3 regions of the Chitinophaga horti genome follow, and region 2 is predicted to be linked to each of the others. Evidence: riboswitches for the same ligand, from Rfam matches in the RefSeq annotation. Region 2 holds a riboswitch; each other region holds the start of a gene.
What was found. A riboswitch is a leader RNA that binds a small molecule or an ion and turns the genes downstream of it on or off. The one in region 2 is predicted to bind cobalamin.
Positions count from the first base shown of each region.

Region 1: another riboswitch for cobalamin. It lies ahead of metE (5-methyltetrahydropteroyltriglutamate--homocysteine S-methyltransferase); the one in region 2 lies ahead of MKQ68_RS15700 (ribonucleoside-diphosphate reductase small subunit).
Region 3: another riboswitch for cobalamin. It lies ahead of MKQ68_RS11615 (TonB-dependent receptor); the one in region 2 lies ahead of MKQ68_RS15700 (ribonucleoside-diphosphate reductase small subunit).

Region 1 is NZ_CP107006.1:1,078,475-1,089,088, reverse strand. Features, by position in the region: gene MKQ68_RS04570 (hypothetical protein) at 1-79, opposite strand, end outside; gene MKQ68_RS04565 (RNA polymerase sigma factor) at 131-691, opposite strand; gene MKQ68_RS04560 (TonB-dependent receptor) at 756-3,599, opposite strand; cobalamin riboswitch at 3,745-3,943, shown strand; gene metE (5-methyltetrahydropteroyltriglutamate--homocysteine S-methyltransferase) at 4,102-6,408, shown strand; gene MKQ68_RS04550 (PAS domain-containing protein) at 6,448-6,939, shown strand; gene MKQ68_RS04545 (cysteine-rich CWC family protein) at 6,940-7,182, shown strand; gene MKQ68_RS04540 (MFS transporter) at 7,332-8,603, opposite strand; gene MKQ68_RS04535 (DUF2490 domain-containing protein) at 8,896-9,681, opposite strand; gene fabF (beta-ketoacyl-ACP synthase II) at 9,715-10,614, opposite strand, start outside.
Region 2 is NZ_CP107006.1:3,891,396-3,902,009, reverse strand. Features, by position in the region: gene MKQ68_RS15710 (arylsulfatase) at 1-650, opposite strand, end outside; gene MKQ68_RS15705 (ribonucleoside-diphosphate reductase subunit alpha) at 787-3,165, opposite strand; gene MKQ68_RS15700 (ribonucleoside-diphosphate reductase small subunit) at 3,227-4,198, opposite strand; cobalamin riboswitch at 4,319-4,531, opposite strand; gene MKQ68_RS15695 (hypothetical protein) at 4,755-6,308, opposite strand; gene leuC (3-isopropylmalate dehydratase large subunit) at 6,491-7,888, shown strand; gene MKQ68_RS15685 (class I SAM-dependent methyltransferase) at 7,899-8,660, shown strand; gene leuD (3-isopropylmalate dehydratase small subunit) at 8,677-9,276, shown strand; gene leuB (3-isopropylmalate dehydrogenase) at 9,315-10,394, shown strand; gene MKQ68_RS15670 (2-isopropylmalate synthase) at 10,427-10,614, shown strand, end outside.
Region 3 is NZ_CP107006.1:2,872,534-2,883,147, reverse strand. Features, by position in the region: gene MKQ68_RS11625 (PKD-like domain-containing protein) at 1-662, opposite strand, end outside; gene MKQ68_RS11620 (YncE family protein) at 678-1,823, opposite strand; gene MKQ68_RS11615 (TonB-dependent receptor) at 1,820-3,838, opposite strand; cobalamin riboswitch at 3,977-4,184, opposite strand; gene MKQ68_RS11610 (RNA polymerase sigma factor) at 4,252-4,839, shown strand; gene MKQ68_RS11605 (FecR family protein) at 4,927-6,075, shown strand; gene MKQ68_RS11600 (SusC/RagA family TonB-linked outer membrane protein) at 6,336-9,893, shown strand; gene MKQ68_RS11595 (RagB/SusD family nutrient uptake outer membrane protein) at 9,916-10,614, shown strand, end outside.

The DNA.
Region 1 (10,614 bases), 2.8 Mb from region 2:
CGGGCGTGGCCCGCTCACTTCCATCCATACTGTTCAGTACGGCATCTATCTCCTGCTCAATGTCTTTTCTCTTTCTCATACGGTACATATTTATTAGACGACAATCCGGGGAAAAACCTCCGCAGAATTTTCAACTTCTGTAATATTTTTCCAGCTGCTCCCGCAAGTTGGCCTTCGCACGATGCATGAGCCCCTCTACGGACGCCAGGCTGATTTCCAGCACGGCCGCAATCTCTTTGGCACTTAACCCTTCCAGCTTATGTAATACAAATACTGCCTTTTGATTTTCGGGCAGGCGGGCCATGGCACCAAACAACAACGCTGATCGCTCTTTATTGGCTAACGCTACACCCGGGTGGTGAAAGTCGGCAGGTTCCACCAAAGGTTCGTCGTTTAAACCGAACAGGCTGGTAATCTTTGCCCAGCGCTTTTTGCGGTTCTTTTTACGCAGATGGTCCAACGATTTGGTAACAGCTATACGGTAGAGCCAGGTGCTTACCTGCGCATCTCCCTTAAACGACGATATCGACTCAAAAGCCTGCATAAATACTTCCTGGGTCACATCTTCCGCATCTTGTGCATTTTGAAGGATACCAATAGCCGTATTGTACACCATGTCCTTACAGGTGTCCACCACGTTTTTGAAAGCAGCTGCATCGCCCTGCTTCAGATTTTCTATCAGACCCGTCAAATAGTGAAGTTGAACTTTTCTACTGCGACAGCGCCGCCCCCGTTACGGGAGCGGCTTGCCGGCTTTATGATCTTTTGCCGAAGTTTTTCAGCTTGTAAGTAAATGTAAGCATAAAATACTGGCGTAACACCATGGTGCTCACGTCCTCTATCACGTTACCATCCACCGTACGGCTGATCGCGCGGTTCTGGTTCAGGAGGTCAAATACGCTCAGTCGCAGCTCGCCTTTTTGTTCCTTCAGGAACTTCTTGCCCACACTGGCATTCCACAGCCAGTAAGATTGGTTGTAGCCGTCGGCCAACCCACTGTAATACTGGTTATTCAAGTCACTTGACAGGAACCAGCCGTTTTTGCTCAGCAGGTTCAGGCGCGCACTGGCTACATGGGAAAAGTAGTTATAATTCTGCGAAGGCTGCACGCTATTCTTCACCACGTTGTAGTTACCGGTGTACGATACCGTGTAGTCAATGTACTCACTCACATTGCTCGACAGCACCACACCACCGCTGTAGTTATAATTATCGGTCATGCTGGTTACCTGGTTAATGATGCCCGGTACATGCGAGTAGCTGATACCACCATTCACGTTCAGGTTCGTTTTGAGCGCCTTCAGCAGGATGCCATAGTTCAGGAAACCATTCAGGCTCCAGTAACCATCCAGGTTAACGGGTTTGGTTAACTGCGAACCGCGTTTCAGCGTATCGTTACTTACCACCAGTGAATCCCGGCCGCGCACCACGTACGTCGCGTTGGCCACATAGTCCTGGGTTTTCTGGAAGAACACGTTGGCTACAAAGCTGGAGCCGTTAGTGGTATTAGTGAAGTTATAACGGGTATTGAGGGTATTGGAATACTGCTGGTTCAGGTCCGGGTTACCGGTTGTCCAGAACAGCGGGTTATTTACATTGTATACGCCCTGCAACTGCGTGATGGAAGGCTGCGTGGTATTAGCGCGGTAGAACAAACGTACGCTGTTACGGTCGTTGAACTTCCAGCGCACCATCGCATTGGGCAGCACGTTGGTAAAGTTTTTACGGGTACGGGGTGTCATCGGGAAGGTTTGGTCGCCGTTCAGTTCTGAGTACTGATAGTTGGTGCCGACAGACAACATCTTGTCGCGATCGCCCAAACGATAGCTAACGCCACCACTCTGGGTCATGTAAGTATTGGAATATACGTTAGACAGCGTGGTGTCAAACTGCGAATATTTACTTTCCACATCGTCGAACAGGTAAGCCCTTTGGTCAGCGTTCGTTTTGGAGTAAGACGGGTTATAGCTGAACTGCAACTGTCCTTTTTGTCCCACTGGCTCGGTGTACGACACATTAGCCGACAACTGGTAGCCATCGCTCTTAGGAAGTGTGTGACGATCACTGGAATCGGACGGTTGTGCTACGTTGTTGGAAACATTAGTAGTGTATACCTGCTGATACGTTTCACCGTCACGTTTATTGAAACCAGTCGTTACACCCAGCGTAATCGTACGGCCGCGTTTTGCAAACGCATGGCGGTACAAAATATTATTGTTGAAGTTGAAACCTTTGTTTTCGTTAGCGCGCCTGTTGTAAGTAAGCGAGTATGCCTTTACCGGGTCGTAGCCGAGCGAACCTTCATTTAAGGTGTTGCTGCTGTTATCCTGGAAACTGATGTTCGGCGTAATGAACAACGTGTTCATCGAGTCGATCTTATATTCCAGTCGCAGGTTGATGCGATGGTTGTAGTTTTTGCTGTTGCTTTGTGCCGTTTCTTTATAGTAGGTAGAGGTGTCTGCACTCAGGATCGTTTGCCTGTCGGTGTTGGTCAGGTTTTCGTTGATGCTGTTGTTGAAGAAGTAGCTGCCCGTCACCTGCAACTTCTTGCCCCAGTTATCGGTAAAGTTGATGCCGAAGGAGTTGGTTTTGTTGTTACCGCTGGAGTTACCCACCATAAAGTTGCCGGCATTGCCGCCACCCCAGCCGCCTGCGCCGCCGCCGCCAAAGCCACCACGACCGCCACCGCCGCCACGACCACCGCCGCCGCGGCCACCACCAAATCCGCCGCCACCACCGGTAACGCCGAGAATGTCTTGCATAGAGAAGTTCTGCTGGTTGATGTTGTTAGCCATCCCGATAATGGAAATACGGCGGTCGCCGTTGAAGATGTTGAGGTTACCACCTGCGCTGTAACGATCATCCGTACCGTAACCGGCAAACACCTTACCGAACTGCGAAGCCCGCATGCTGCCATTGGTGACGATGTTGATCGTTTTCATAGAGTTACCGTCGTCGAATCCGGTGAACTGTGCCTGGTCGCTCAGTTTATCGAACACCTCAATTTTGCTGATCACTTCTGCCGGCAGGTTACGCAGGGCAAGTGTTGCATCTTCCCCGAAATACTCCTTACCGTCCAGCAACACCTTACGTACATTTTCGCCATGTGCCTTTACCGTACCGTTTTCTACCGTAATGCCCGGCATCTTGGTCACCAGGTCTTCGCCCGATGCATCCGGATTAGTTTTAAAAGCCGCTGCATTATACTGTGTGGTATCACCCTTTTGCTGTGCTGGTGGTACCTGGCCTTTCACGGTTACAGCCTTCAGGTCGCGGGCGCCCTCTATCATGTATTGCACACCCATATCAGCCGAGGCTGGCTCCAGCATGAATGCCTTGCTGTACTCGCTGAACCCGATAGACGTAACGGTAAGTAATACGAGCTGCGGCTTCATGCCTTTTATTTCGAAAGAACCGTTTCTGTCGGTTACCGCGTTAAATTTATAAGTGGAGTCCTGGGGAGAGGTAACCCGCACCGTAGCGCCGCGTACCGGGGCCTCGCCGGCCTTGTTCTTAAAAGTGCCCTTCAGTATGAGGTCCTGCGCCTGTGCGCCCAGTGCCAGTAAGGTAAAAACGATGATCGCCGTTATCTGCCGCATAAAATTTGTTGGTGTTCGTTTGTTATTATGTATTGGACGATAATGCTTTTAAAAACCTTCGCTGCTTTCGATATTTATTTTTTAGCCATATATGCCTTTGGAATTGATGGCGCGTAGTGCTATCTTTGTTGCCTTAGTTCTTTAATTTTCTCTTCCACAGTGAGGTAAGCGGTGAAAGCCGCTTTTAATAAGGAACCGTGTGTAAATCACGGGCTGTCGCGCAACTGTAAGTAACATACCTGAGTTGTTGCCTGAAACAAGTTCCATTGTGCCATTCCATAAGGCATGAGAAGGACGGCAATAACGTTACAAGCCAGGATACTTGCCCTACTGTTCAAGACCAATGCTTTCGCGCAATGAAGCATAGTCAGGACCCAATTTCCCAAGCACAGGCCATGCCATTTTGTGCCTGACAGGGAAACCTGTGTCCCCTATCTCACTTCCGAAAGCATACCGAAAACTGAAGGAACATTATTTCATAATGTTTAAATGTTTTATGCGTATGCTCAAGAACAACCTCGGCTACCCGCGTGTGGGGGCCAACAGGCAACTGAAAAAAGCCTGTGAACAATACTGGCAGCAAAAGATCACTGCCGGTGAACTGATCCAAACCGCCCGACTGCTCCAGGAAGAACACTGGAACCTTCAGCAGGCCGCGGGCATCGACCTCATTCCCTGCAACGACTTCAGCTTTTATGACCAGGTGCTCGACGCCAGCCTGCTCGTGGGTAATATCCCGCAGCGCTATGCGGCCGTGGTTACAGACGTAAAAGGCAACACGGAGCTTGACCTGTACTTCGCCATGGCGCGGGGTTACCAGCAAAACGGGCTGGACGTAAAGGCCATGGAAATGACCAAGTGGTTCGATACGAACTACCATTACATTGTGCCGGAGTTCACGGCCAAACAGGAATTTCGCCTCTTTTCCCAAAAGCTGTTCGCGGAGTTCAGCGGCGCCAAACACGCGTTAGGCCGCGTGCCTAAACCGGTATTGATCGGCCCTGTGTCGTACCTCCTGCTGGGCAAGGAAAAAGAAGCCGGCTTCCAGCGTATTGACCTGATCCGCAAACTTGTACCCGTGTACATCGAAGCCCTGCAACGTTTGCAGTCGCTCGGCGCCGAATGGGTGCAGCTGGACGAGCCCTTCCTGGCCATGGACCTCGCCGACAAAGACCGCCAGGCTTACGAGTGGGCTTACAAAGAGATCCGCAAGGCCTGCAAAGGATTAAAGCTGCTCGTCGCCACTTACTTCGGTGACCTGCGCGAAAACCTGCCACTGGCGGTAAACCTGCCTGTATGTGCCCTGCACCTCGACCTGGTACGGGCACCGCAACAGCTGGCAGCCGCGCTCCCACTACTACCTCCACAGCTCACGCTTTCACTGGGCGTGGTAGATGGCCGTAACATCTGGAAAAACAATTACGATGCATCACTCGCACTCATTCAACAAGCGGTAGCCGCTATTGGTACCGATCGGGTAATGATCGCGCCGAGCTGCTCGTTACTCCACACCCCCTTCGACCTGGAGGCAGAAACGGCGATACAACCAGGAATCAAAAACTGGATGGCCTTCGCCAAACAGAAGCTGCAGGAGGTAAAGGAACTGCACGCCATCGCGCACGGCGCCACCGAACTGCTCGCCCCTAACCAGGCCGCCATTGCAGCACGCAGCACGTCTCCGCTCATTCACCAGGCAGCCGTAAAAGCCAGGACAGCCGCCATCGGCCCTAAAGATGATCAACGCGCGAGCGAGTTCCGCGTACGGCAGGAGTTACAAAAACAGCGCTTTAAACTGCCGCTGTTCCCGACTACGACGATCGGTTCCTTCCCGCAAACAGACGACATCCGCCAGTTGCGTGCGCGCCTGAAGAAAGGTGAACTCTCCACTGCGGAATACGATGCGGAAATAGAAAAAGCCACCATCAACGTGATCCGCGTGCAGGAAGAGATCGGGCTGGACGTACTCGTGCATGGCGAGTTTGAGCGGAACGACATGGTGGAATACTTCGGCGAACTGCTGAACGGCTTCCTGTTCACTAAAAACGGGTGGGTACAAAGTTACGGCAGCCGTTGTGTGAAGCCGCCGGTGATATACGGCGATGTAAGCCGTACGGCCGACATGACCGTGCGCTGGAGCCGCTTTGCGCAGGAGCAAACAAGCAAACCGATGAAGGGCATGCTCACGGGGCCGGTAACGATCCTGCAATGGTCTTTTGTGCGCGACGATCAGCCACGTTCCGAAACCACGTTCCAGATTGCACTGGCTATCCGCGATGAAGTGGTGGCGCTGGAAAAGGCGGGCATTCATATCATACAGATAGACGAGCCTGCGATTCGCGAAGGGTTGCCGTTGCGGAAACAGGACCAGCCAACGTATCTCGACTGGGCCGTGAAAGCGTTCCGTATATCGGCCAGTGGTGTGAAGGATGATACGCAGGTGCACACGCACATGTGTTACAGCGACTTTAACGACATCATCGAACACATTGCCGCAATGGATGCCGATGTGATCACGATCGAAACGTCGCGTTCGCAGATGGAACTATTGGATGCCTTTGCCGGCTTCCGCTACCCGAACGAGATCGGGCCTGGTGTGTACGACATTCACTCGCCCCGCGTACCGGGTGTGGAAGAGATGGCCGCATTGCTGGAAAAAGCGGCGCAGTTGTTGCCGATACAAAACGTGTGGGTAAACCCCGACTGCGGACTTAAAACCCGCAAGTGGCCTGAAACCAAAGCCGCCCTCATCAACATGGTGCAGGCTGCTGCCAAGGCGAGGGAAGTGGTAAAACAACAAGTAACCATCTAAATATCCGGCCGCATTGCTAAATTGCAGTGCGGCCTTTTTATGAAAACAACAGCTAAACAATCCAGCCCAAGGTTTAATGCCCCGCTCATGAGCTGGGACATTTTCATTTCCTATTACCATCGCAACCTGAAACTGGGCAGTGATGTACAGGAGCTGGACAAGCTCGCTGCGGATCAAAACTGGCACCTGAGGTGGGATTTTGCCCAGGCGCTGCTCCGGGACAACAAACTGGTGATCGTAACTGACCCCGAACGCCAGATTTTATTCATAAGCAGTAACTTGTGGGAGATTACAGGGTATAGTGCGGACGCGGTGTTGCATCAACAACTGAAACAGTTCCGGAATAAAGACAGCGACGCCTCGATGATCGAGCAGATGACCCGGGCCATCGCGGCACAGCAGCCATTCGAGACCGAGTTTACCGTACACTCGCAAACCGGCCGCCCCTTCCCTACCCGGTTAGAAAGCTTTCCGTTGATGAATCAACAGGGCGAACTGGTGAATTATATTATTTTCTTAAAAGCGCTTTAGATGCCGTGTCACGAAACCAAATACTGCCAGCGATGTAATGCTCCCTTTGAATGTAAAGTGGGCAACATCCTCCAATGCCAGTGTAACGGGATCGAGCTGAATGCGGAGATGCGCGAACACATCGCCGGCGCCTATACGGAATGCCTGTGCCGCAAGTGCCTGCTGGATATTCAGCAGGAGTACCGCAATAAGCCGCTGAAGGAAAAACTGCTCCGCCTCTTCTCTTTTCGTAGAAGCCGCTAAAGACGCACGCCGCCTTTCCCCACAGCCGTGCGCTTCACATTACCTACTTGTATACCACGTAAAATAACGGTGTCACTTAAGCCGCCTTCTTCTCTGCAGCCGTACGCTTCGACATTACATACTTTTATACCACACGGTGTCATCGCGACTTATGCCGCCTTCTTCTCCGCAGCCGTACTTTTCGACATCACGTATTTGTACACGACATACAGTAACGGTATCATCGCGATCATACTTGCTATGATCACATACCCCATGATATCGAACCGCTCCAGGTGCCCGTCCGGCTGGCGGATCACGATCATACCGGCGATGAGCGCGGCGATGCCGCCAGATACCTGTTGCACGGAAGAGTTCACGGCCATAAACGCACCGCGGTCCTTCATTTCGGGGACCGCAGTCATGAGCGCACTGCCGGAGATCATGCGGGAAGAAACGCCGATCATCATAAGGGCGTTGATGATGATCACCACCCAGATAGGAGTGATACTGAGATGCGTGTATACACCGACCATGATCATGGCCAGGATAGAACCGCCCACGAATACTTTGAACTTACCGACCTTATCGGCCAGTTTGCCCAATAAAGGCCCGGCAATAAGCGTACAGCAGCCAACTGCCATATAAATGAGAAACTGATCTTCGAAAGGAATGCCCACATTATGCACGGTGAAATCGCTGCCCAGCGGCATGAGCATAAAACCGCCCGTCGCCATGAGCATCGTGGCGGTAAAAGCGCGCAGGTATGCCGGCTGTTTGATGACGCTGAACAGGTGCGCCATCGGGTTACGGTCGCGGGTAGCCTGCTGCAGTTGCAGGTGTGCATTTACCGGTTTTAGTTTGATGGCGATGATAATGCCCACCGGAATGCATATGCCTACGATCAGCAGGAACGGCGCATGCCAGTTGAACATCGACGCCAGTTTAATCCCTACGGGGATGCCCATGATCTGGCTGACAGAAAAAGCCATTTGCACGAAGCCCATCACCCGTCCGCGTACTTGTAGCGGAAACAGATCGGTGATAATGGCGAAAGAGATAGACGCCAGCACCCCACCGAATACGCCGGTGAAGATACGGGCTGCGAGGATCGTGGCGTACGTGGGGGCCAAACCGCAGAACAGCGTGCCGAGTACAAAGCCGCTGTAAAAGAACAGCAACAACTTCTTACGATCGAACTTATCGGCGAAGCTGGCCGACAGGAACCCGGATATACCGGCGCTGATGGCGTAGGCAGATACCACGGTCGTGAACTGGTGGGGCGTAAGGCCCATGTATCGTTTATCCATCAGCAGCGTGCCCAGTGGCGACATCACCATAAAATCGAGTACGACGGTGAACTGCAGGAAAGCAAGAATCGTAATCACAAAAACCTGGTAAGGGGTAAAAACCCGCTGTTTGATCTCCTTTGTATTTTCCATGTAAATAGCTGCGCAATGAATGTTTAACGGGGAAAGGGACAAATATAAACGAACAGGCACTTACTTCCTGCACAGGAGGCGATTTTAACCCTATTTTAATTTGACGAATAGCGAAAACAGCCGCCGAAGTGAGTGACACAACGGCGGCTGAAAAGGGTTACCAAAGTGGGTAAAAGAATGGCTTGAGAATGCAAGTATAACCTTAGTATCAGCGCCGCTGCGGCAAATGTGACGAAGCACAAAGATGGAGGGACAAAAAAGGCCGGTGCGTATGTGGCACCGGCCTTTAGGATTAATTCCAGTTGAATATCGTATTGAGTATAAACCCGTTGTTATGCTGGTAAACGTCTGATCCGCTTACCGGGCGGGCCTGCTGCACGATCTGGCTAAGGAAGCCGGCCTCCACGCTGAAGCGTTTGTTGAGGCGGTAACCTGCCATGATGCCTACACGGTTCTGGTCAAAGATGTTGTTGAGTATTTGTCCGCCGAAACCGATGAACAACTCATCGTACACGCTGGCGTAGATCGTATTATCCGTCATCGTCGGGTTATTCAGCGCAATTTGTGTGCGGAACTGGTAACGCACCCTTTGCAGGAACTGCCAGTCCGTGATTTCGCGTTTATCTTCCGCAGGCACCGAGGCATCAAGTAAACCCAGCCAGCGCTGCTCGTACCGGAAGCGGTGATTAAACGCCACACGCCCATGTACATCATTGATCACCAGCTGCTCATAAATACGGTGCTCCGGGAACGGCTGCGCCGCGGCAGGCGGATAATCACCATAAGGGAACGTTTCGATCCAGCCATAACCGGCCAGCACGCTGATGTCTTTCGTGAGGTTGCGCTGCACGCCTACCCGGAATAAACTCTGCTGCCAGTTTTTGACCAGGTGTGTGCGACGCCACTGGTATTCGCCCAACACCGACCATTTATCGTTCACCTTTACGGTGTGAAAGGTATTGTACCACCCGATCGTACTATGCGTGGTGAGCCTGGTCTGCGCCTGCGCGTCTTCACCGGCAAACACCGCGACCAGCGAAGCGATGGCGTATTTACATCCTGATATGATCTTCTTCATAACGCTGCTTTTGTTAATTCGCAAAAATAGCGCTTAGCCGTTAAACTTTTTAAATACCACGATACCATTGTGGCCACCGAACCCGAAGGTATCGCTCATCGCTACATCCACTTTAGCCTCTACCGCCTTGTTGATCACGATGTTCAGCCCTGCCGGCAAAGCGGGATCAGGCGTGTGTACGTTAATGGTAGGCGGTATAATAGAGTGACGGATGGCCATCACGCTGGCAATCGCTTCGATGGCGCCGGCGGCACCCAAAAGGTGACCAGTCATTGACTTGGTGGCACTTATCTGCAGGTGAGTAGGCGCGTCGCCAAACAGCCTTGTAATCGCTTTGATTTCGCTCAAATCACCCACTGGTGTAGAAGTAGCATGTGCATTCAGGTACTGAACATCGGTCGGCTTGAGATCTGCATCTTTCAGTGCGAACTCCATGGCTTTGGCAGCACCGAGTCCTTCGGGATGCGTGGCCGTCATATGATATGCGTCGGCAGTCATGGATGCGCCGGCTACTTCTGCGTAGATCTTAGCGCCCCTGGCTTTCGCATGTTCGTATTCTTCCAGCACCAATGCGCCGGCGCCCTCTCCCATGACGAACCCGTCGCGGTCGGCATCGAAAGGCCGGCAGGCGGAGGTGGGATCGTCGTTGCGGGTCGACATCGCTTTCATGGCACAGAAGCCGCCAATGGAAGCTTCGGTGATGGGTGCTTCGGAACCGCCGGTCACGATCACTTTCGCCTTACCCAAACGGATATAGTTGAGTGCATCCATGATAGCGGTGTTAGACGTTGAACAAGCCGATACGGTGGTATAATTGATGCCCATGAGGCCATACTTCATCGAGATCATGCCGGAAGCCATGTTGGCGATCAGCTTGGGTACAAAGAACGGGCTGAAGCGCGGTACGAAGTCGCCCTGCACATATTCTTTCAC
Region 2 (10,614 bases):
GTGTCATTGATCGCATCTGTATGGTAATAATTGGCCGGTACGGTAGTAATCGGTTTTGTGCCGCTCACCATGGCGAACGGATCAAAGAAGTCGATCACGCCCCAGATGGTGCCAAAGTATTTGTCGAACCCGCGGCTCGTCGGATATTGTTCGATGGGAGAAAACAACTCGTGGGAAGTATGGTGGTTCAGCCAATCGAGTTGCGCTTTCGGGGTTGGTTGTACAACGGTATTGGATACATGCCATTTGCCGGTCATTGCAGTGCGGTATCCGGCGGTTTTAAGTACTTCCGCTAGAGTAACCGTGTTGGGAGTGATGTAGCCGTTATAACCAGGCGTATTGTCGTTTTCAGACATCTTGCCGATGCCTGCCTGGTGGTTGTATAAACCCGTCAGCAACGAAGCGCGGGTAGGGCAGCAGCGCGAGGTATTATAAAACTGCGTGTACCGGATGCCGTTATTTGCGAGGTAATCGAGGTTGGGTGTTTGTATTTCGCCACCATAGCAGCCCAGGTCGGAGTAGCCGAGGTCGTCGGCCATAATGAGAATGATATTGGGGCGAGGGGCAGGTTTTTCTGTTTTCCAGGATAGCACGGCAGTAACGCCGGCGCCCGCCATGATAGCGGCCATAGCCAGTTTAATATACTTCATGTAAATGAGTTTAGAGTAGTCGCTGGCTAATATAAAAGCTTTCGGGTATTAATGCGATTTATTTACATGATCGGACAAAAAGAAGAAGGCCGCCTTTGCGGGCAGCCTTCTTTATAGTGGGAATAGTTATCGCAAATTAAGCGCTGCAAGTTACGCAACCTTCTTCCATAGTGCAAACTGCGCCAACCGGAACTTCCAGTTCTTCGGTTTCGGTGCCGCCTTGCTGAATAACAGGCTGCATTTGCTGGCCGCCTTGTTTTTCCACGGTGAACTGTACCGCTTGTGTAGCTGCCTGTGTACGCAGGTAGTACATACCTGTTTTCAGACCTTGTTTCCAGGCGTAGAAGTGCATGGAGGTCAGTTTAGCTGCAGAAGGCGTATCTACGAACAGGTTCAGTGACTGGCTCTGGCAGATGTACGCGCCGCGGTCGGCCGCCATATCGATGATCGTACGTTGTTTGATTTCCCAAACAGTTTTGTACAGCTCTTTCAGTTGTGAAGGGATCTGCTCGATCTTCTGGATAGAACCGTTGTGTGCAATGATCTGGTTTTTCATATCATTATCCCACAGGCCGAGGTCTACCAGGTCTTTCAGCAGGTGTTTGTTCACGATCACGAACTCGCCGCTCAATACACGACGGGTGTAGATGTTAGAAGTATACGGCTCGAAGCACTCGTTGTTACCGAGGATCTGGGAGGTAGATGCGGTTGGCATCGGCGCTACCAGCAACGAGTTACGAACACCTACTTTTGCTACTTCCGCTTTCAGTTCTTTCCAATCCCAACGTGGGCTTGGTGTTACACCCCACATATCGAACTGCATAATGCCTTTCGAAATAGGAGAGCCAGGGTAGCTTTCGTAGTGACCATCCTGTGCTGCCAGATCCTTAGAAGCGGTCATCGCGGCAAAATAGATGGTTTCGAAGATCTCGCTGTTCAGCTTACGCGCTTCTTCGCTTTCAAACGGATAACGCATGAGGATGAACGCATCTGCCAGACCTTGAACGCCCAAACCGATCGGACGGTGGCGGAGGTTAGAGCGGCGTGCTTCTTCAACCGGGTAGTAGTTATTGTCGATGATCTTGTTCAGGTTCAGGGTAGCCTGGTAAGTAACGTCGTACAACTTCTGGTGATCGAATTTACCGTCGATCACGAAGCGTGGCAGCGCGAGGGATGCCAGGTTGCATACGGCTACTTCATCCGGCGCAGTGTACTCGATGATCTCTGTACACAGGTTGGAACTCTTGATGGTACCGAGGTTCTGCTGGTTTGATTTGCGGTTGGCAGAATCTTTATACAACAGGTAAGGTGTACCGGTTTCGATCTGTGCATCGAGGATAGCGAACCAGAGGTCTTGTGCTTTCACAGTTTTGCGGGCACGGCCTTCTTTTTCGTACTGCTCGTACAGTGCTTCAAACTCTTCACCCCAGCATTCTGCCAGTCCTGGTGCTTCGTGTGGGCAGAACAGGCTCCAGTCGCCATTTTGCTCAACACGTTTCATGAACAGGTCAGATACCCACAGGGCGTAGAACAAGTCGCGGGCGCGCATCTCTTCTTTACCATGGTTTTTACGCAGGTCGAGGAACTCGAATACGTCTGCATGCCATGGCTCGAGGTAGATGGCGAAAGCGCCTTTACGTTTGCCACCGCCCTGGTCTACATAACGCGCGGTATCGTTAAATACACGCAGCATTGGGATGATTCCGTTAGAGGTACCGTTAGTGCCGCTGATGTAGGAACCGGTAGCGCGGATGTTGTGGATGCTGAGACCAATACCGCCAGCGCTCTGGGAGATCTTAGCAGTTTGTTTCAGCGTATCGTAAATACCATCGATGCTGTCGCCCTGCATGGTGAGCAGGAAGCAGGATGACATTTGTGGTTTAGGTGTACCTGCGTTGAAGAGAGTAGGCGTGGCGTGTGTGAACCAGCGCTCGCTCATCAGGTGATAAGTTTTGATGGCAGATTCGATATCCTCTTTGTGAATACCAACGGCTACACGCATAAACATGTGCTGCGGGCGTTCTGCGATCTTGCCATCAATTTTCAACAGGTAAGAGCGCTCCAGTGTTTTAAAACCGAAGTAATCGAAACCGAAGTCACGGTCATAAATGATCGTGGAGTCGAGGATCTCCGCATTCTTCCTGATGATTTCGTATACGTCGTCCGCGATGAGTGCGGCAGATTTACCGGTTTTAGGATCAAGGTATTCGTAAAGATTTTTTACCGTCTTCGAGAATGACTTGATGGTATTTTTATGCAGGTTGCTCACCGCGATGCGGGAAGCCAGCAGTGCATAGTCTGGGTGTTTGGTGGTGAGCGATGCAGCTGTTTCAGCAGCAAGGTTGTCGAGTTCACTGGTGGTTACGCCATCGTATAAACCCTGGATCACTTTCTTTGCCACGTCGATAGAATCAACGTACTCCGGCGCCAGGCCGTAGCAAAGCTTCTCTACGCGTGCAGTGATTTTGTCAAATTTTACGGTCTCTTTTTTACCGTCTCTTTTTATAACAAACATTTGCTCGAATTTATTGGGTGGTTAATAGTAGTCTTGTTTGATGTATCCGGTGATATATGTCCTAGAAGTCTTCGTCAAGGCTGAATGTCTGGGAATCTTTGCCGCCCATTACACCCGCTTTCTGATAATCGCCTACACGTTTTTCGAAGAAATTCGTTTTACCCTGCAGGGAAATCATTTCCATGAAGTCGAACGGATTCGCGGTGTTAAACATTTTAGCGGCGCCCAGTTCGCTCAGCCACCTGTCGGCTACGAACTCGATATATTGTTTCATCAGTTCTGCGTTCATACCGATCAGTGCAACCGGCAGTGCTTCTGTGATAAATTCTTTTTCGATTGCAACAGCGTCGCCAATGATTTCCTGGATCTGTTTTTCGCTGATCTTACCTTCCAGCATGCTAAAGAGCAGGCAGGCAAATTCGCAATGCAGACCTTCGTCGCGGCTGATCAACTCGTTGGAGAAGGTCAGGCCTGGCATGAGGCCGCGTTTTTTCAACCAGAAAATAGAGCAGAAGGAACCGCTGAAGAAGATACCTTCTACGGCAGCAAAGGCTACCAGTCTTTCTGCAAAAGTGCCATTCTCGATCCAGCGCAATGCCCATTCTGCTTTCTTTTTAACGGCAGGAACGGTTTCAATAGCGTGGAACAGGCGATCTTTTTCTACCGGATCCTTTACATAAGTATCGATCAGCAGGGCATAGGTTTCAGAGTGGATGTTTTCCATCATGATCTGGAAACCGTAGAAGCAACGTGCTTCCGGAATTTGTACTTCGCTCATGAAGTTTACTGCCAGGTTCTCGTTCACAATCCCGTCGCTCGCAGCAAAGAAAGCCAGTACGTGGCTGATGAAGTGGCGCTCACCATCGTTAAGAGCCGCCCAGTCTTTCAGGTCGCCGCTGAGGTCAATTTCCTCGGCCGTCCAAAAGCTGGCTTCATGCCTTTTATACATTTCCCACACTTTGGGATAATTAATTGGTAGCAGCACAAACCTGTCCTTGTTCTCCTTTAAAAGGATTTCATTCTCATTGTTCATCAATCAGTGTTTTATATGGTCTGTAATGTGCGATAACTAAGTCGATACGACGGCAGATAACTTTTCCGGCAGTCACCGGTGGAGGTTACTTTCGCCAATACCTTATTACGCGAAGGCTTTGACAAATCTGTTGGTTTGGCAGGTTTCCTGGCTTTCCCATTTACTTCCGGCCTTCCCGTGTTCTACACAGTGGCAAGGGGGAGTGGAAGTAAATCTGAACCGTTTACTGCACGGGCCGGGGAATCACAGTAGCGCGTCTGCTCGTGAATCTCACACGATTCCCTATTAATCATGCCGAAGTGGTCGGCATAAACCAAAACAACAATGTCAAGAACTGTTGCAAATGTAAGAAGTGCTACATGGGTTAATCCCAAAAGTTGCTAACAGGTGTGGAAAAACAATCGTACTTTTTATAAGACTCCCTGTGGTGAACGAAAGACGTTTTCTGGCACTTTTTTTAACATGCAATACACATGTTTTTTTATCAAAAAGTGTGGAGTTGTATACACGAAAATTAGTGATCAAATCTGTGGCTGATCATCAGCGTTTTACACTTTTATATTCTTTTTTCCTTGTTGATGAATTTCCTGCGGATGATGTCCTGTACCGGGATTCCCTCGATTTTACTCTCCAGCCAGGAAATAATATCCAGGTAAAGGAACGAACGTTTTTCATATGGGTTCTGGGAGATGGTTACCAGCTTTTGCTTCAGATCTTTAAACGCTTCGCTCAACGCTTTGGGGTGCGCATACATATTCTTGCGCAAAAACTTTAATATTTCTTCCATCACACTGCTTAAGTCTTTGTTTTTCGCAATGAAGTGATAAACAGACTTGATGAGGTATTCCACCAGGCTGTAATTTTCCAGCTCGTAGTGGGCGATCAGGTGAAGGATACGCGCGAAACACTGGATGTCAGCCCGCAAATTGCCTATCCTTAAATGAATGATCTTATTCAGGTAAACAATGGCGTTGTTGTTATCCCCACTGCCGAAATACAAACAGGCGATCTTATAATAAAAAACGAGCACGCGGTGCTGGTCAACGGTCAGCTGATGCTCGGCGATCTGCGTTTCCAGCTCGGGCACCATCGCCAATCCCTCGGTGAAGGTACCCTCCAGGAAGTGGCGGTTCAACCGTGAGGTATAGCGGTACACGAAGGAGGAGGTGCGGGTGTTTTCGTTAAAGCTGTCCTGGTGTTCGTCGATGTACGACTCAAATGCTGCCAGCGCCTCTGCAAATTTCCCATGGTTCATGGTGTAAAAGTGGGCGGTCAGCAGGTTGTGCATCGCCTTCACGTACATGTCCTGGTCGGTTTTTAACAGGGATGGGTACTCGGTGAAAAGATCAACCCACTTCTGGGTATACCGGTAGTACATGGCAAAGTCCTGTAATATGTAGTAGTACCAGCAATGTGCCTGGTACATGTAGATCTTCTCATAAAAACTCATATTCGGCAACTGCCTGCCGGGCAGGTTCGTCTCGAAGAAACTTTTCATCATCAGCACATCCTTCTCGTCCCGCGCATGACCCAGTTTCAGGTACAGGCCATACATCCGCAGGCTGAGGGTGGATAACTTACTCACATGATTCAGGTGGGCATTGATGTCCTGCGATTCCACACTTAACTCTTCCGCCCGGTTCTCCAGGCTGCGGGTGATGTGCCGCGATTCGATCAGCTTCTCAAATTCGATAATTTCATAGCAAAGCATCACTTCCTCCTGCTCCCGGGCACTAGTCTTGGCCTTAGCCAACAGTTTCAGGCTCTGGGTGTAAAGGCCTTTGTTGTACAGTACACGGGCATAGTCCAGCTGTTCCCGCAGCTCTATCAGCGGGTCCTTTTGCTTGTAAAGCAGCCGCAGGGTGGTGAGCAGGTGTTTATACAGATGGGCTTTAACGTTGGACAGCTGCTGTTTCTTGATGTCGGGTACTTTTTTCAGGATCACCTCCTCATCGTACTCCTTCATCCTGTCCATTACGTTGAACAGCTGGATAAAAAGCACGTCCTCTTTATCGTTGTTTTTATTAAAAGCCAGCTGAAAATTCCGCTTTTCAGCTTTTGTTAAGGTTTTTATTAATATGAAAAGCGCATCGTTAATACTGTTGGGCATCGTTGATTTATGGTTATATCGTACTGTTTTTCAATAATTTAGGTGAATTTAACCTGCTTTGCGGATCGTAAAAGACGCAAATTTAGCCATAGCCTTTTAGTGTTCAGCCGTTAGATTTGAAGGTATAAAATCAGAGGCGAACACAAAAATAAGGAACGCAACAAAACAAAAGTTTATTACGGATGGGAAAAACACTATTTGACAAGATTTGGGACAGCCACGTTGTGAAGAGCAAGGAAGGGCATCCCGACGCCGTTTACATCAACACCCATTTTATACATGAAGTTACCAGCCCCCAGGCATTTGACGGACTAAGGAAACGCAACATCCCGGTGTTTCGTCCGAACAAAACCAGGGCTACCGCCGACCACAACGTACCTACCATCGATCAGCATTTGCCGATTAAAGAAGCATTGAGCCGCCACCAGGTGGAAATGCTGACTAAAAATACAGCGGAGTTTGGCGTAGAACTGTATGGTTTGGGCCACCGCTACCAGGGCATCGTACACGTGATTGGTCCCGAACTGGGTATTACCCTCCCAGGCATGACCATCGTTTGCGGCGACAGCCACACGTCTACCCACGGAGCTTTTGGCGCCATCGCCTTCGGCATTGGTACCTCGGAAGTAGAGCAGGTATTGGCTACCCAGTGCATTTTGCAGTACAAGCCGAAGCGTATGAAGATCGAGGTGACCGGTCAGCTGAAGAACGGCGTACTCTCCAAAGACATCATCCTTTATATCATTTCCAGGATATCTGCTTCCGGCGCTACCGGCTACTTCGTGGAATACGCCGGTGAGGCGATCCGTAGCCTGAGCATGGAAGGCCGTATGACGATCTGTAACATGAGCATCGAAATGGGTGCCCGCGGTGGTCTGATCGCCCCGGACCATGTTACTTTCGATTACATCAAAGGCCGCGAATTCGCTCCGCAAGGCGCTGCCTGGGATGCTGCCCTCGATTACTGGAAAACGCTGTTTACCGATGTAGACGCGGAGTTCGATGAGGTGCTGACGTTTAAAGCAGAAGATATTGAGCCGCAGGTGACCTACGGTACCAATCCCGGTATGGGCATGGGCGTTACCCAGCACATTCCTGCACTGAACGAAATCGAAGACAGCGAAAAACCTTCTTTCTCCAAATCACTGGCCTATATGGGCCTGGAGCCAGGCGGCAGGCTGCTCGGCAAAAAAGTGGACTACGTATTCATCGGCAGCTGCACCAACTCCCGCATCGAAGACCTGCGCCTCGTGGCCGACTTCGTAAAAGGAAAAAAGAAAGCCGACGATGTAACCGTATGGATCGTACCGGGTTCTAAACAAGTAGAAGCGCAGGCGATCGAAGAGGGGATCGATAAAATATTTGAAGAAGCGGGTTTCCATCTTCGTCAGCCGGGCTGTTCTGCCTGTCTGGGTATGAACGAAGACAAAATACCTGCCGGTAAATACTGCATCTCCACTTCCAACAGGAACTTTGAAGGCAGGCAGGGCCCGAATGCCCGCACCTTTCTCGCCAGCCCGCTCACTGCGGCGGCGGCAGCCATTACAGGCATTGTATCCGATGTAAGGGAAATGATCTAAAACAATTACCATGAGCACCTGGGACGCTGGTTTATATAAGGAACAACACAGCTTCGTATTCCAATACGGCAGCGACCTGCTTTCGTGGTTGCAGCCCCTCGAAGCCGAACGTATACTGGATGCCGGCTGCGGCACGGGCGAACTGACGGCCGAAATCGCCGCTTCCGGCGCTTCTGTAAAAGGAATCGACCTGTCGGCCAGCATGATCAAAAGTGCGAAGGCGCATTATCCTGCGATGGATTTTGAAACGGCTGATATCGCGACTTTCGAACTGGAAGAACGTTTCGACGCCATTTTTTCTAACGCCACCCTGCATTGGGTGCGCGAGAAAGAGAAGGCGGCGGGGCAGTTATATAAACACTTAAAGCCCGGCGGCAGGCTGGTGCTGGAAATGGGAGGGAAGGACAATGTGTCAGGCATTCTCAAAGCACTGGAACAAGCCATGGCCAAATACGGAAAGGTGTATAAACCATTCTGGTATTTTCCTTCTGTAGCCGAATACACCACTGTTCTTGAAAATGCGGGCTTCCGGGTGAACCGGGTGCATTATTTCGATCGCGAAACCACGCTCAAAGACAATGAGAATGGCATTATCCGCTGGCTCGACATGTTCGGGTCACACTTCTTCGAAGGCATTGAAGCGACTGAGCGCAACGCCATCCTGGAAGAAACGCAGCGGCTGATGGAACCGACGCATTTCAACAACGGCAAGTGGACGGCCGATTACAAAAGATTGCGGGTACTGGCGGTGAAGCCGGCCACCGCGCACTAAAACATTGCATCAAACTATGGATAAGATATTTAAAAACCTGGTGTCAACCGTGATACCGCTGCCGATAGAAAACATCGATACCGACCAGATCATCCCCGCACGCTTCCTGAAAGCGACCACGCGTGATGGTTTTGGCGAAAACCTGTTCCGCGACTGGCGTTTCGACGAAAACAACCAGCCGAAACAGGATTTTGTACTTAACAACCCGATCTATTCCGGTAAGATACTGGTCGCCGGTAAAAACTTCGGTTGCGGCTCTTCCCGCGAGCACGCCGCCTGGGCCATCGCGGACTTTGGTCTGAAGGTGGTGGTGAGCAGCTTCTTCGCGGATATCTTCAAAAATAACGCACTGAACAACTTTATACTGCCGATCACCGTTAGTGAAGCGTTCCTGCATAAAATTTTCCAGGCAGTGGAAGCAGATCCGAAAGCGGAAGTGGAAGTGAACCTGCAGGAGCAGTATATCGCGATCAAAAGCACCGGCGAAAAAGAATCGTTCGACATTAACGCGTACAAAAAAACCTGTTTGCTGAACGGCTACGACGATATCGATTACCTGTTGAGCCTGCGCACAGAGATCAGTGAGTACGAAACATCACGACCTTTCAATTTCTAAATAAAAATTACACATACAACCAAGCACTGTTACAAACAATGGGAGTAGAAAAAAAGATACTGGTAATACCCGGCGACGGCATCGGACAGGAAGTAACTTCCTGGGGCAAAAAAGTACTGGAAGCGATTGCTGAAAACTTTAAACACAAGTTTACGTTTGACGAAGGCATCATGGGCCACGTAGCCATCGAAGCTACGGGCGATCCGCTGCCGGACGAAACACTGGAAAAGGCACGAAAGAGCGACGCCATCCTGTTCGGCGCAATCGGTCACGCGAAATACGATAATGATCCAACCCTGAAAGTAAGACCCGAACAAGGTTTGCTGAAAATCCGCAAGGAACTGGGATTGTACGCGAACCTGCGCCCGATCAAACTGTTCGACGATCTGCTGCAGGCATCCAGCATCAAGCCGGAAATATTGCAAGGCGCCGATATTCTTTTCTTCCGCGAATTAACAGGCGATGTGTATTTCGGAGAGAAGAAACGCAGCGAAGACAGGACATCAGCATCCGACCTGATGATCTATCACAAATATGAAGTGGAACGCATTGCACGCAAAGCTTACGAGGCTGCACGCACCCGCCGTAAAAAACTTTGCTCTGTAGATAAAGCGAATGTACTGGAAGCTTCCCGCCTGTGGAGAGAAGTGGTACAGGAAATCGCGAAAGAGTACCCTGACGTGGAAACAGAACACATGTTCATCGACAACGCCGCGATGCAGCTGATCAAAGACCCGAAACGTTTTGATGTGGTGCTGACGGGCAACCTGTTCGGCGACATTCTTACCGATGAGGCTTCGCAGATTGCAGGCTCCATGGGTATGCTGGCTTCTGCGTCCGTAGGTGATGCTATCGGCTTCTACGAACCTATTCACGGCTCTGCGCACGACATCGCCGGTAAAGGCCTGGCTAACCCGCTGGCCTCTATCCTGAGCGCCGCACTGCTGCTGGATATCTCTTTCGGTTTGAAAGATGAAGCACAACGTGTGATCAAAGCTGTGGACGTTACACTGCGCCAGGGCTACCGCACTATGGATATTGCGACCAAACATACCGCTAACGAGTTTATTCTCGGTACCGATGCTATGGGCGCCAAAGTATTGGACAATCTGAACTAACAACCCATCTAAATTCGAAAAACATACTAACAATGGATAAGAACCGAGTCTATATTTTCGATACCACCCTGCGCGATGGCGAACAGGTACCTGGCTGCCAGCTCACGACCGTTGAAAAGATCGAAGTGGCAAAGGAGCTGGAAGCCCTTGGCGTAGATGTGATTGAAGCAGGTTTTCCTATTTCCAGCCCTGGCGATTTCCAGAGCGTGGTAGAAATATC
Region 3 (10,614 bases), 1.0 Mb from region 2:
GAGTCCGGGTACCCGATCACCGACCAGTTTTGTCCTTTTGCGGGTGCAGGCAGGTACTCGAGCAGCGTGTAAGCATTCTTCACATACGTTTCCGCTTTCACGGTGATAGGGCGGCTGATCGTGGTCGATTGTTTACCGGCGGTAGCACTCAATGTGAGCGTGTACGTGCCCGGATCAGGCGCTATAAAGTTCAGGTCGCGGGTTTTGCTGATAACAGAGTCGCCGACTTTCCATACATAACTGTAGTCGTCGCGGTCCGGACCGGCGATCGTTGGTTTAATTTCGAGCACATTACACATCGATACCGCCAGTTGATCAGCCAAAGTAATGCTGATGGGCTTTTCTACATAAACAGGAAAAACCTGTTCATCATTACCGCCTTTGTTGTTGATGCGGAACGTCACCGCGAAATGGCCGGAGTCGGTAGCTTCGAACGTATAAAAGGTTTGACCGGATGCTACTTCTTTGCCGTTCACCAGCCAGGCGTACTTGTTGCCTTTCAGGTTGGTGATGTCGGGCGCCAGTACGATCTTATCACCGATGTTCAGGATGGTCGTATCGGCTTCGACCCCGATAATGGTGGGCGGCAGGTACTGTTCTTTCCTACAGGCGGAAGCAAGAAAGATGGCGCCCGCGAGCAGCACAAGAATGAAATGTTTCATTAATTTTTATTTGGTTTATGATTTAGGCAATAACACAAAATGGGCTGGTATATCACCGGTGCGAACGCTCCATTTCTTTTTACCATCCTTCGAAAAACAATACAGTATGCCCGGCGACACATAGTTGCCTGCGTCTGTTACATAAATATCTTTGGTAACGGGGTGTACCATAATGCCGTAGGGTACTTCAATTTCGTCGACAGTTCCATCGGTAATAAAGGAACGGCTCACTACCTCGCGGGTTTGGGTATTAACGATGGCGTAGCTGATCACGTTGGAGTAAGTGATGTAACTCCACTCGGTGCTGTAGATGTACAGCGAATCGCCGTCCAGGTAATAATTACTCGCCGCTATAGGTAAAGTGTCGGTCACTTTTTGCTGCACTTTGTCAATGAAGTACAAACGGGAGGGGAGTTGTTTATAATCGCCCCGCGATGTAACCCAAAGGTCACCACGTTTATCTGCTTTAATGTGATGCAGGTTATACGCTACATCGATGCGTTTCTCTTCTTTGAACGTGGCCAGATCGATTACAGATACCGTACGTTCATACTTTTCGGTGCTGCCCGCGCCCATGTAGCCGCCGGAGTTGGCGACGTAAATCTTACCGCCTGTAATCTCCAGGTTGTCGGGCTGGTAGCCTACCATACATTCATCTGCAATGGCCAGGGTGGCGGTATCTACCTTCGCTACATAGCCCTTCTGCGTATAGTTGGGGTTGATCTCGATAGGCCCGGCGTAAGACGTTACATACGCGAAGCCTTTATCGAACTTAATGTAACGGCAGTTGGGAATCTCTATCTGCCCGATGCGTTTGGCCGTACGGGCATCCATCACTTCTACTTTGTTGGAGGCGTTGATTACGGCATACAGGCGGCCGCCGTAAATAGCGATGTCGTTGCCCACATCGCCCAGTTCTTTGGGTACGGTGGGATTGTATACCGCGTAGATGTTGCGCTGGTATTTGCCGGTGGTGTAATCGAAGTAATCGAGGGTGCTTTTGTTGCTGCCCATGTTGCCCTCGTTCAGCAGGTAGAAGCCCGCGAAACCGTTGTTGGCGGTAGAATCCAGGTTAGTGTCCTCATTGATGAATACTTCCACGTCCTTCCTGCAGCAGGTAAGCGATACCAGGAGGAGGAATAGTATCGGGTATATTCTCATAACTCAACGGATAAAATGATTTTGTAATTGCGTTTCGGCATCGGGTAGTTCAGTACGACTTCGTAATCCTGGTTAAACACATTATTCAATTCCCCCGATACTTTCAAGCGAAACTTTTTTAGCTTGATTTCTTTTGAGGCGGACAGGTCGCTCGTATACCACGGCTGCTCGTAGTTCTCGGGTATATTCGCCGAGTTGTGATAGCGTTCGCCCACATAGATGTAGCTGTAGTTTAGTCGCCAGTCGCGGAACAGGATGCTGGTTATCACCGAGCCGCTATGCCAGGGAATGTAGGGGATCTGGCCGCCGTAGGTGATCTTTTCCAGCTCCGGGTTTTTACGCCGGGTAAAGTCCTGCGCTACCTGGTACGTGTAGGCCAGTCTTACATTCAGTACCAGGTCGGTCCCCAGCGCGAAGGCCTGATCCGATACCACGTCCGCACCTTTGATCTCCACGGTGCCGATGTTCATCATCATCCAACGGTACATGCCGCTGCCCTTTGGTACGGCGACGATCTTGTTGGTCACTTTATTGAAGTAGCCGTCGGCCTGCAGTTTCCATTCGCGCAGCAGGCCGTTTTTAAGACTCTTTTGGTAGGTGGCCCCAAGGTTGTATTGATGTGTGTACTCCGGTTCCAGCGCGATGTTGCCTATGTCGGTGTAATAGAGGTCATTGAAAGTCGGCATCCGGAAGATGTTTTTATAAAAGGCCCGGATGTTGAAGTCAGCTTTCGTAAACGGCTTGTAGGAGAAGAACACCGCAGGCGTCAGTTCTCTTTTGGCGGGCGCTGCTACCGCTCCATCACCGGCGGAGGTGTTGCCACGGTTAATTCGTTCATGTATAAAGGTGCCTAACACACTGGCCTGCATCTTTACTTTACCCAGTTCCGCCGCACCGGCCAGTGCGACCAGGGACGTAAACCGCTCGGGAAATACGAAGCCGTCTAGGTTAGAGCTAAGGGTGTTATACTGGAAATCGGTAGAAAGGTTGATGTCGATCTTTTTCGTGATGCTGTATTTGTTCGCCACGGATGCGTACCATTCCTGCTGCCGGAAGTTGTTGTCCAGGTACATCAAAGTCGTATCGGGGTTCAGGTAACGCATGTAATCGTTGGCGTACTTGGCGTTGACCTGGATGTCGTACTTCGGCAGCACATTCTTCTGAAAAGATCCCTGCAGGAAGAGGTTGCGGTCCCACTGGCGCTGCGAGCGTTTCCAGACGTTGTTCACGATGGCGCCGGGTATACCTCTTTCAGCGTTATAGAAGTATGCTTTAGCACTCCAGAAGCCGCGGCTAATGTTGCCATACAGGCCGCTCTCGAGGCGCAAGCCTTCAATATCGCCGTTCTGCCGGATGGCAGTGGTGTCCCAGGCTACGTCTTTGGAATCATGAAATACGCGTTTGTAGCGGAAGGGGTACCGCCCCGATGACTTTATATACTCCCCGCTGAACGAAGCGTTCACGTTGCTGGTGATCTTTTGCTCGAATAACAGCGAAGGGTTTACCAGGTCGAACGAGCCGGTTTTATACACGCCTTTAATGTGCGTGCTTTGTGCAGAATCGAATACTGGCTTGCGGCTGCGAAGATAGATGGTACCCGACGATCCATAATCCCTGGCGGGTTGAAAGATCTCACTCTTCTGGCCATTATACACGGAGATCGATTCGATATTGTCCATCGAGAACTTGCCCAGGTCGATCTGCCCGTTTTGCGCATTGCCTAATTGTATGCCATCGTAAAACACGCCCATATGGTTGGTGCCCATACTGCGCATATCTACGGTTTTAAGGCCGCCAATACCGCCGTAATCCTTTACCTGCACACCGGCAAAGTACCGGATGGCATCGGCAACGGAGAAGCTGTTCAGGCTTTTAAGCTGTTCGCCATGCAGTTGTTGCGCGGGAATAATTTCTTTATAGGAAGATGTGTAGATCGTAACTCCACGAAGCGTTTTTACGGCAGCAGTATCCTTCGGGACAGACTGCCCGTACAGGTTGATACAAATAGATGTCAAAAGCGCTAATAGCAACGCTTTTGATGTAACTGATATATACATCAATAGTTAATTTCCCAGCAGGTGGCTGGATGGGATACGACAATAAACAGCTGAAATCATTTCAGTTTCATGTATTAAAGCCTCATCCGCGAAGGCTTTAATCTATCTGCAGTGGCAGGTCTCCTGGCTTGTTCTCACTTTCGACGGCCTTCCCGTTCTTAGTATACCAAAAACAGTGGCAATGAGGATGTCGAAGTGTTCAACAGAACTTACAGTAGCGGGTCTGCTCAGGATTTGCACCTGATTCCCTATTAATTTTAACGGGCTGAACGCACCGTTAAAAACCAATTGCGGCGTGAAAGTAGGTAAAAATATTGAGTTTTCTCCCGCATTATTTATAGCTTGCCAGCCAAAGTAATCCAGCGCACGTTTTGCAGACCAATCAACCGTATAGTGAAATCGAATTGATCCGGCTTTTCAGGGAAGGTACCGGGGCCGGCACGGCTGCATTGTATGAGAAGTACTATCGTGGCCTGGTATACTTCGCCCGGCAGATCATTGAACACGAGGGAGAGGCGGAAGATATCGCACAGGAAAGCATGATCAAACTGTTTAACAAACGGACCGACTTCGATAACTTATCAGATATCAAGTCATTTCTGTATGTAAGCGTGCGTAACAGCTGCTTCAACTACCTGAAAGCACGCGACCGGCACGAGCTTTCTCACCAGGAACTGTTGTACCTGTCTCCCGAAGGGGAAGAAAAGGCCGACTTGGAAATGCTGAAATCCAGGGTGCTGGCAGAGGTGTTTAATGAGATCGACCGGCTGCCGGAACAGTGTGGGAACGTTTTTAAACTACTATTTATAAAGAAGATGTCTACCGCGGCAGTGGCCGAACAGTTAGGCATTTCTCCTCAAACGGTGCTGAACCAGAAGTCCCGCGCCCTGAAGCTGTTGCGCTTCCGCCTGTCGGATAAAGGGTTCTTCGCATTATTACTCCTGCTTAAGACTTTCTAAAATTATTTTTCAGATCCTTTGGTTAAAACGCCAGCTTCCTTGTGGTATACATGGAGGCTCGTCATTTTGGCCGGCATCTTTACCTGTATGGACCAACATCGCATAGATAGGCTGGAGCGGTGGCTCCTGAAGAAGCTGGATGGCAGCATTACGCCCGAAGAGGAGCAACAGCTGTCGTTGTGGATGGACGAACATCCCGCGAACCGGCAGTTGGCGGATGCTTTTGCCGATAACGACTGGCTGTCGGCACAGCTCAGTGAACTGGAGCGTATACCTGTGCCACGGCCGGTAGCACCGGTACACCGGGTGCATTTTATGCGGCGATGGGGCTGGGCTGCGGCAGCTATATTGTTGCTTGGTGGCACTGCTACCTATATCTGGTTAAAGCCCGCGCAAAAAGCCGCCCCTGATTTGGCCGTCACTACCATACAAGACGTGTTGCCCGGCAGGGAAGGCGCCATACTCACCCTCGATAACGGCGAACAAGTGTTGCTCGACAGTTTGCCCGACGGAGAAGTGGCGCGACAGGGTGGTAGCCGTATTCGTTTACTGAAAGGGCAGCTGGCCTACGATGAGCAATCTGGTAAAGCGGATGCAGTCCGTTTCAATACCGTTAACACCCCGCGCGGCCGCCAGTTTTCGCTACTGCTGCCAGACGGTACCAGGGTTTGGCTCAACTCAGCAACTATGATCAAATTCCCCGTTGCTTTTACAGGCGCAGAACGCCGCGTGGAAGTTTCAGGCGAGGCCTATTTCGAAGTGGCGAAGAATGATGCGCAACCATTTACCGTGCAGGTAAATCAATCCTCGGAAATAAAAGTATTAGGCACCCGCTTTAACATAAAAGCCTACCTGGATGAGAAGATCGCCAGCACCACTTTGCTGGATGGCAAGGTAAGCGTTACAGGCAATGACGAACCGGTCGTGCTGCGGCCCGGCCAGCAGGCGAACCTGGGTAATGGGCAGTTGCAGGTGGTGCAAAACGCGCACGTAGACGCTGTGATGGCCTGGAAGAACGGCTTGTTCAATTTTGAGGACAGGAAATTAGAGGATGTGATGCGCGAATTGGCGCGCTGGTACGACCTCGATATCGTATATGAAGGAAAAGTGCCTGACATTACCCTCGGCGGTGAAATGAGCCGCAATGAACCTTTGTCGGGCGTACTTATCGGATTGGAAGAATTAAAGATCAAATTCAGGATGGAAGCTGGCAGGAGGCTGGTGATATTACCGTAATAACACAACTTTAGACGTAAACCGGCCTGTAAAAGCCGGAAGTGATTGGCGTCACTTCCGGTGTAATAAGGGTCAGGTATAAAATTGTATCTCACAACATTTTTCAACCAAAACCACTGCAATTTATGCAAAAATGTGTTATTGGAGGGCGGTGGCGTACGCACGCTCCTGGCCGGGCATTGTACCTGTTACCTGGGGCAGGCAGCAATACCGGCGCATCTGCCGGAACGCAGCGCCCTCTCCATCAAATGCTGCGGATCATGAGATTAACCAGTTTTCTTTTACTCGTGCTGTGCATGCACGTATCAGCCAAAGTCGCCTCACAACGTATTACCTTCTCAGGAAAGGAGGTGCCGCTCGAAAAGGTGTTTTCTGCCATAAAAAAACAGGCCGGCTTCGTAGTGATGTATAACAAAAGTCTGTTGAAAAACAGGCCGCCTGTAACCATTGATGCCCGCGATATGCCGTTGCCGGCGTTCCTCGACGAAGTGCTCAAAAACCAACCATTAAAGTACCGCATATCGGTACAAACCATTTTTCTTTCAGAGAAGCCTGTGGAAGCAATTACTGCGCCACAGCAACCCCGCGAACTGAAGGTGTCGGGTATTGTTTTTACGAACGATCGTGAACCTTTACCCGGCGCCTCGGTGCGCCTGCGCGGACTCACCACCGGCGCCTCCACCAATGCCAATGGCATGTTTACGCTGGAGCGGGTGAGTGAGAACGCGGTGTTACAGGTATCCTCGCTGGGATTCAAGTCGAGAGAGATCAGTTTGTCGCGCTTGTTGAACGGGAGTGCGGTTGCGGGCGTTAAAACATTGACTAACGAACCGGCTGCCATCAGTTTTGAAGTAGTGATGGAACAGCTTACCGATTCGCTGGAAGCGGTGGTGATCAACAGTTACGCCACCGGGTATCAAACGCTAAGTAAGGAGCGTGCTACGGGTGCATTCGCTACGGTTACTGCGGGAGTACTGCAACAGCAGCGGCTCAGCAATCTCAACTCCCTGCTGGAAGGGCGTGTGGCCGGTTACAACAATGGTCTCATCCGCGGCACTACTTCCATGAACGGGGTCACGTCGCCTTTATACGTGGTAGACGGTTTGCCCGTGGAAAACACTTCGCTCAATTCGTTTGGTGATATTACAGAAGCCTTGCCAGGCCTTAACCTGGAGGATATAGAAAAAATAACAGTGCTGAAAGATGCCGCTGCTGCGTCGATTTACGGTGCCCGCGCGGCTAACGGTGTGATCGTGATCGTTACCAAAAAAGCAAAGAAGGGACGTCCGCAGGTAAATGCTTCGAGTACGTTCACGTTTCAGCCGTATAATTTTTACACCGGTAACAGGGCAAATGCGGCCGACCTGGTGGAGCTGGAAAAAGAATGGGCCGCAGGTAATCCTGGCTTACAGGGGCCGGATGCCGCGTCGTACGCACAATCGATGCTGGACAATAAAGCATACATCAACCAGGGCGCCAATGCATACTTCGATTTTTATGCAGGCAACATCACGCAACAACAGCTGGATGCGAAACTGGCGTCACTGGCCGCCGGTGGTTACAATTACTATGATGATATGGCGCGTTATGCCAAACGTAACACTTTCCTGCAGCAACATAACGTAAGTATTGCCAGCGCGGGGGAAAAAAACGCATTCTACGCCTCGGCTACTTACCGCGACGATGCGCTGGAAGATCGTTATGCCAGCGACCGGAACCTCGGCATCAATATCCGCAACACCGCCCACCTTACCAAATGGCTCGATCTCGAAGTGGGCACCTACCTGCTTGCCGGTGATAGCCGTGAACAAGCATTTAATGCGCTGTCGCCGGGATATACGGTGATGCCATATGACAGATTGGTGAATGCCGATGGCTCACATTTCACCTCCCTGGCCAGCTCGCGCTTAAGCGTAAATGATCTGTCGATCATCGACCAGTATGGTTTGTACAGTGCCAATGTAACACCGCTGGATGAGATCAGTCGTAATATCGGGCATAATAAGTCGTTTAACAGTCGCAGTGTTGCGCGGCTGGAAGTTCGGTTTGCAGATTGGATCAGTTACCAGTCATCTTTTCAGTATGAAAATAATAACCAGCGCTTTAGTCGCCTCTACGATAAAAACAGCTACTACGTGCGCAATCGCGTAAACAGTTTTGCAGGTTATACGGCCGCTGAAGGGTTCTTTTATAAACTGCCCTATGGCCACATTTACAACCGTAATTCAAGGCAAAGCAGCGCATATACTTTCCGCCAGCAATTGAACATCGACCGTAGTTTCGGTAAACATAACCTGACTGCCATCTTTGGTTCGGAAACTCGCCACGCTAAGCTGGAATTTAACGAGCAAACACAATACAACTATGATCCGGACGTGCTGAGTTACGATCTCGTGAATGCCGCTGACCTCGCGAGAGCGCAAGGCCTGTTCTTTAATGGCAGTTTCTCTGCCCGGGACCTTGGCTACGACCAGGAAACAATCAACCGTTTTGTGTCGTTTTACGGTAATGCAGGTTATTCGTACGACGATAAGTACCTGGTGAGCGGTAGTCTTCGCTGGGATCGGTCGAACCTCTGGGGTACCGACGCCCGTTATCAACGCAAACCGTTATGGTCGGTGGGGCTTGGCTGGAACATCTACCGGGAAAACTTCTTTACACCCGGTTTCGTTTCCTTCCTGAAACTGCGCGGCTCGTATGGTTTGGGCGGAAATATCGCTAAAAACTCAGCCCCATACATGACTGCTTTCTATTACAGCAACAACCAGCTGGGGGGCCTGGAGGGATCAATTGCCAGTCGGCCCAACCCGCTGCTGTCGTGGGAACGTACCTTTACAGGCAACGTGGGGGTAGATTTCGCGATGTACAATAACCGTATTACCGGTTCGGTGGATTACTATAACAAGAAAGGCAAAGACCTGCTGGCGAATACCATGGGCGTACCTACGGAAGGTTTTGGTTTTGCCACCTACCAGATCAATAACGGAGAAATGACCAACCATGGCGTAGAAGTAACCGTATCCGCAGATATAATAAAAAGCAAAGACTGGAACTGGAACGTGACAGGCCTTTTTGCCTTCAACCGCAATAAAGTGACTCACGTAAAGGTGGAAGCGCCGATGTACATCTACCAGATGGATTACCCGGAGGCGTATCCGCGCGTAGGTAACCCGTTTAATGCTATTTACAGCTATGAGTGGGCCGGCTTAAATGAAGAGGGCCTGCCGCAGGTGTACGACGAAACGAAGAATAAAGCATTGGTATCGCCGCCCAACCTGGCTGCGGTGAAGTACAGTGGTACCACGGTGCCCATTTACAGCGGCTCGTTTAACAGCGCCCTCAGTTACAAAGGGCTTACACTGGCTTTCCTGCTTACTTATGAAGGCGGGCATAAAATGCGTAATAGCAACCTGCCGATGTTGAATAACGAATACAATTACAATGTATTCAGTTACATGACACAGTTCGGCTCCGTGCACAAGCGTATCACAGACCGTTGGCGGGAACCGGGCGACGAGCTGCGGACGAATGTGCCGAAGGCCTTATTTGCAGAAGATCCCGACTTCAACTCAGATACTTATACACTGTACGCTAATTCCTCCATCAATGTGCTGAACGCCCGCAATATTCGCCTGAGTAATATTTCGCTCGCATGGAATGTGCCGCAGGCGATAATAGCGAAGGCTTTCATGCAAAGTGCGCGCCTGCAGTTTAACGTCGAAAACTTATTTACGCTGGCGGCGGATAAGGATGCCAAATTTCTGATGGGCGGCTATAGAAGGCCAAACTATGTATGGGGCCTGTATCTCGGATTTTAGTTATGAACGAAAAGAAATGATCATGAAGTGTAAATTCACTGTTTTTATACCATTCGTGCTGCTGTTCGCCACCGTGTTAAGCAGTTGTAACGATTACCTCGACGTGGTGCCGAAGGGGCGTAAAATCCCTAAAACACTGGCCGATTTCGAGGCACTGATGCGCGATGAATATACCAATCAGCGTTTCCCGATTGCGCAGGCTACGTTGTTACTGAACGATTATTACGAACGCCAGGAAAACCTGAACTACTCGCAATTGTCGCGTATCAATTACATGTGGGAAGAAGGTACCAGCCGCATCAACTTCAACAATACTTCAGAAGGTACTTACTACACCGGTTACGCAGCTATCTCCACCTTTAATTTGCTGGTGCAATACGTGCCTACCGCTACCGAAGCCACGGAGCAGCAACGAAAAACGCTGGTGGCACAGGCTAAGCTGGCGCGCGCTATGCACTATTTCGTGCTGGTAAACTATTATGCAGATACGTATGAAGCCGCCAATGCCGGCAGCAAATTATCTGTACCGCTGATCGAAAGTGCTGATATCAGCGCGCCGCATAAACAGGTAACCATCCAGGAAATGTATGATTACATCCTGCTCAACATTACGGAAGCTTTGCCCGATCTGCCTGCTGACGGCGCTACGGTGGTGCATGCTACGGTTGCTGCTGCACATGCCTTCCGGGCGAGGGTGTACCTGCAAATGGGCAACTATCCC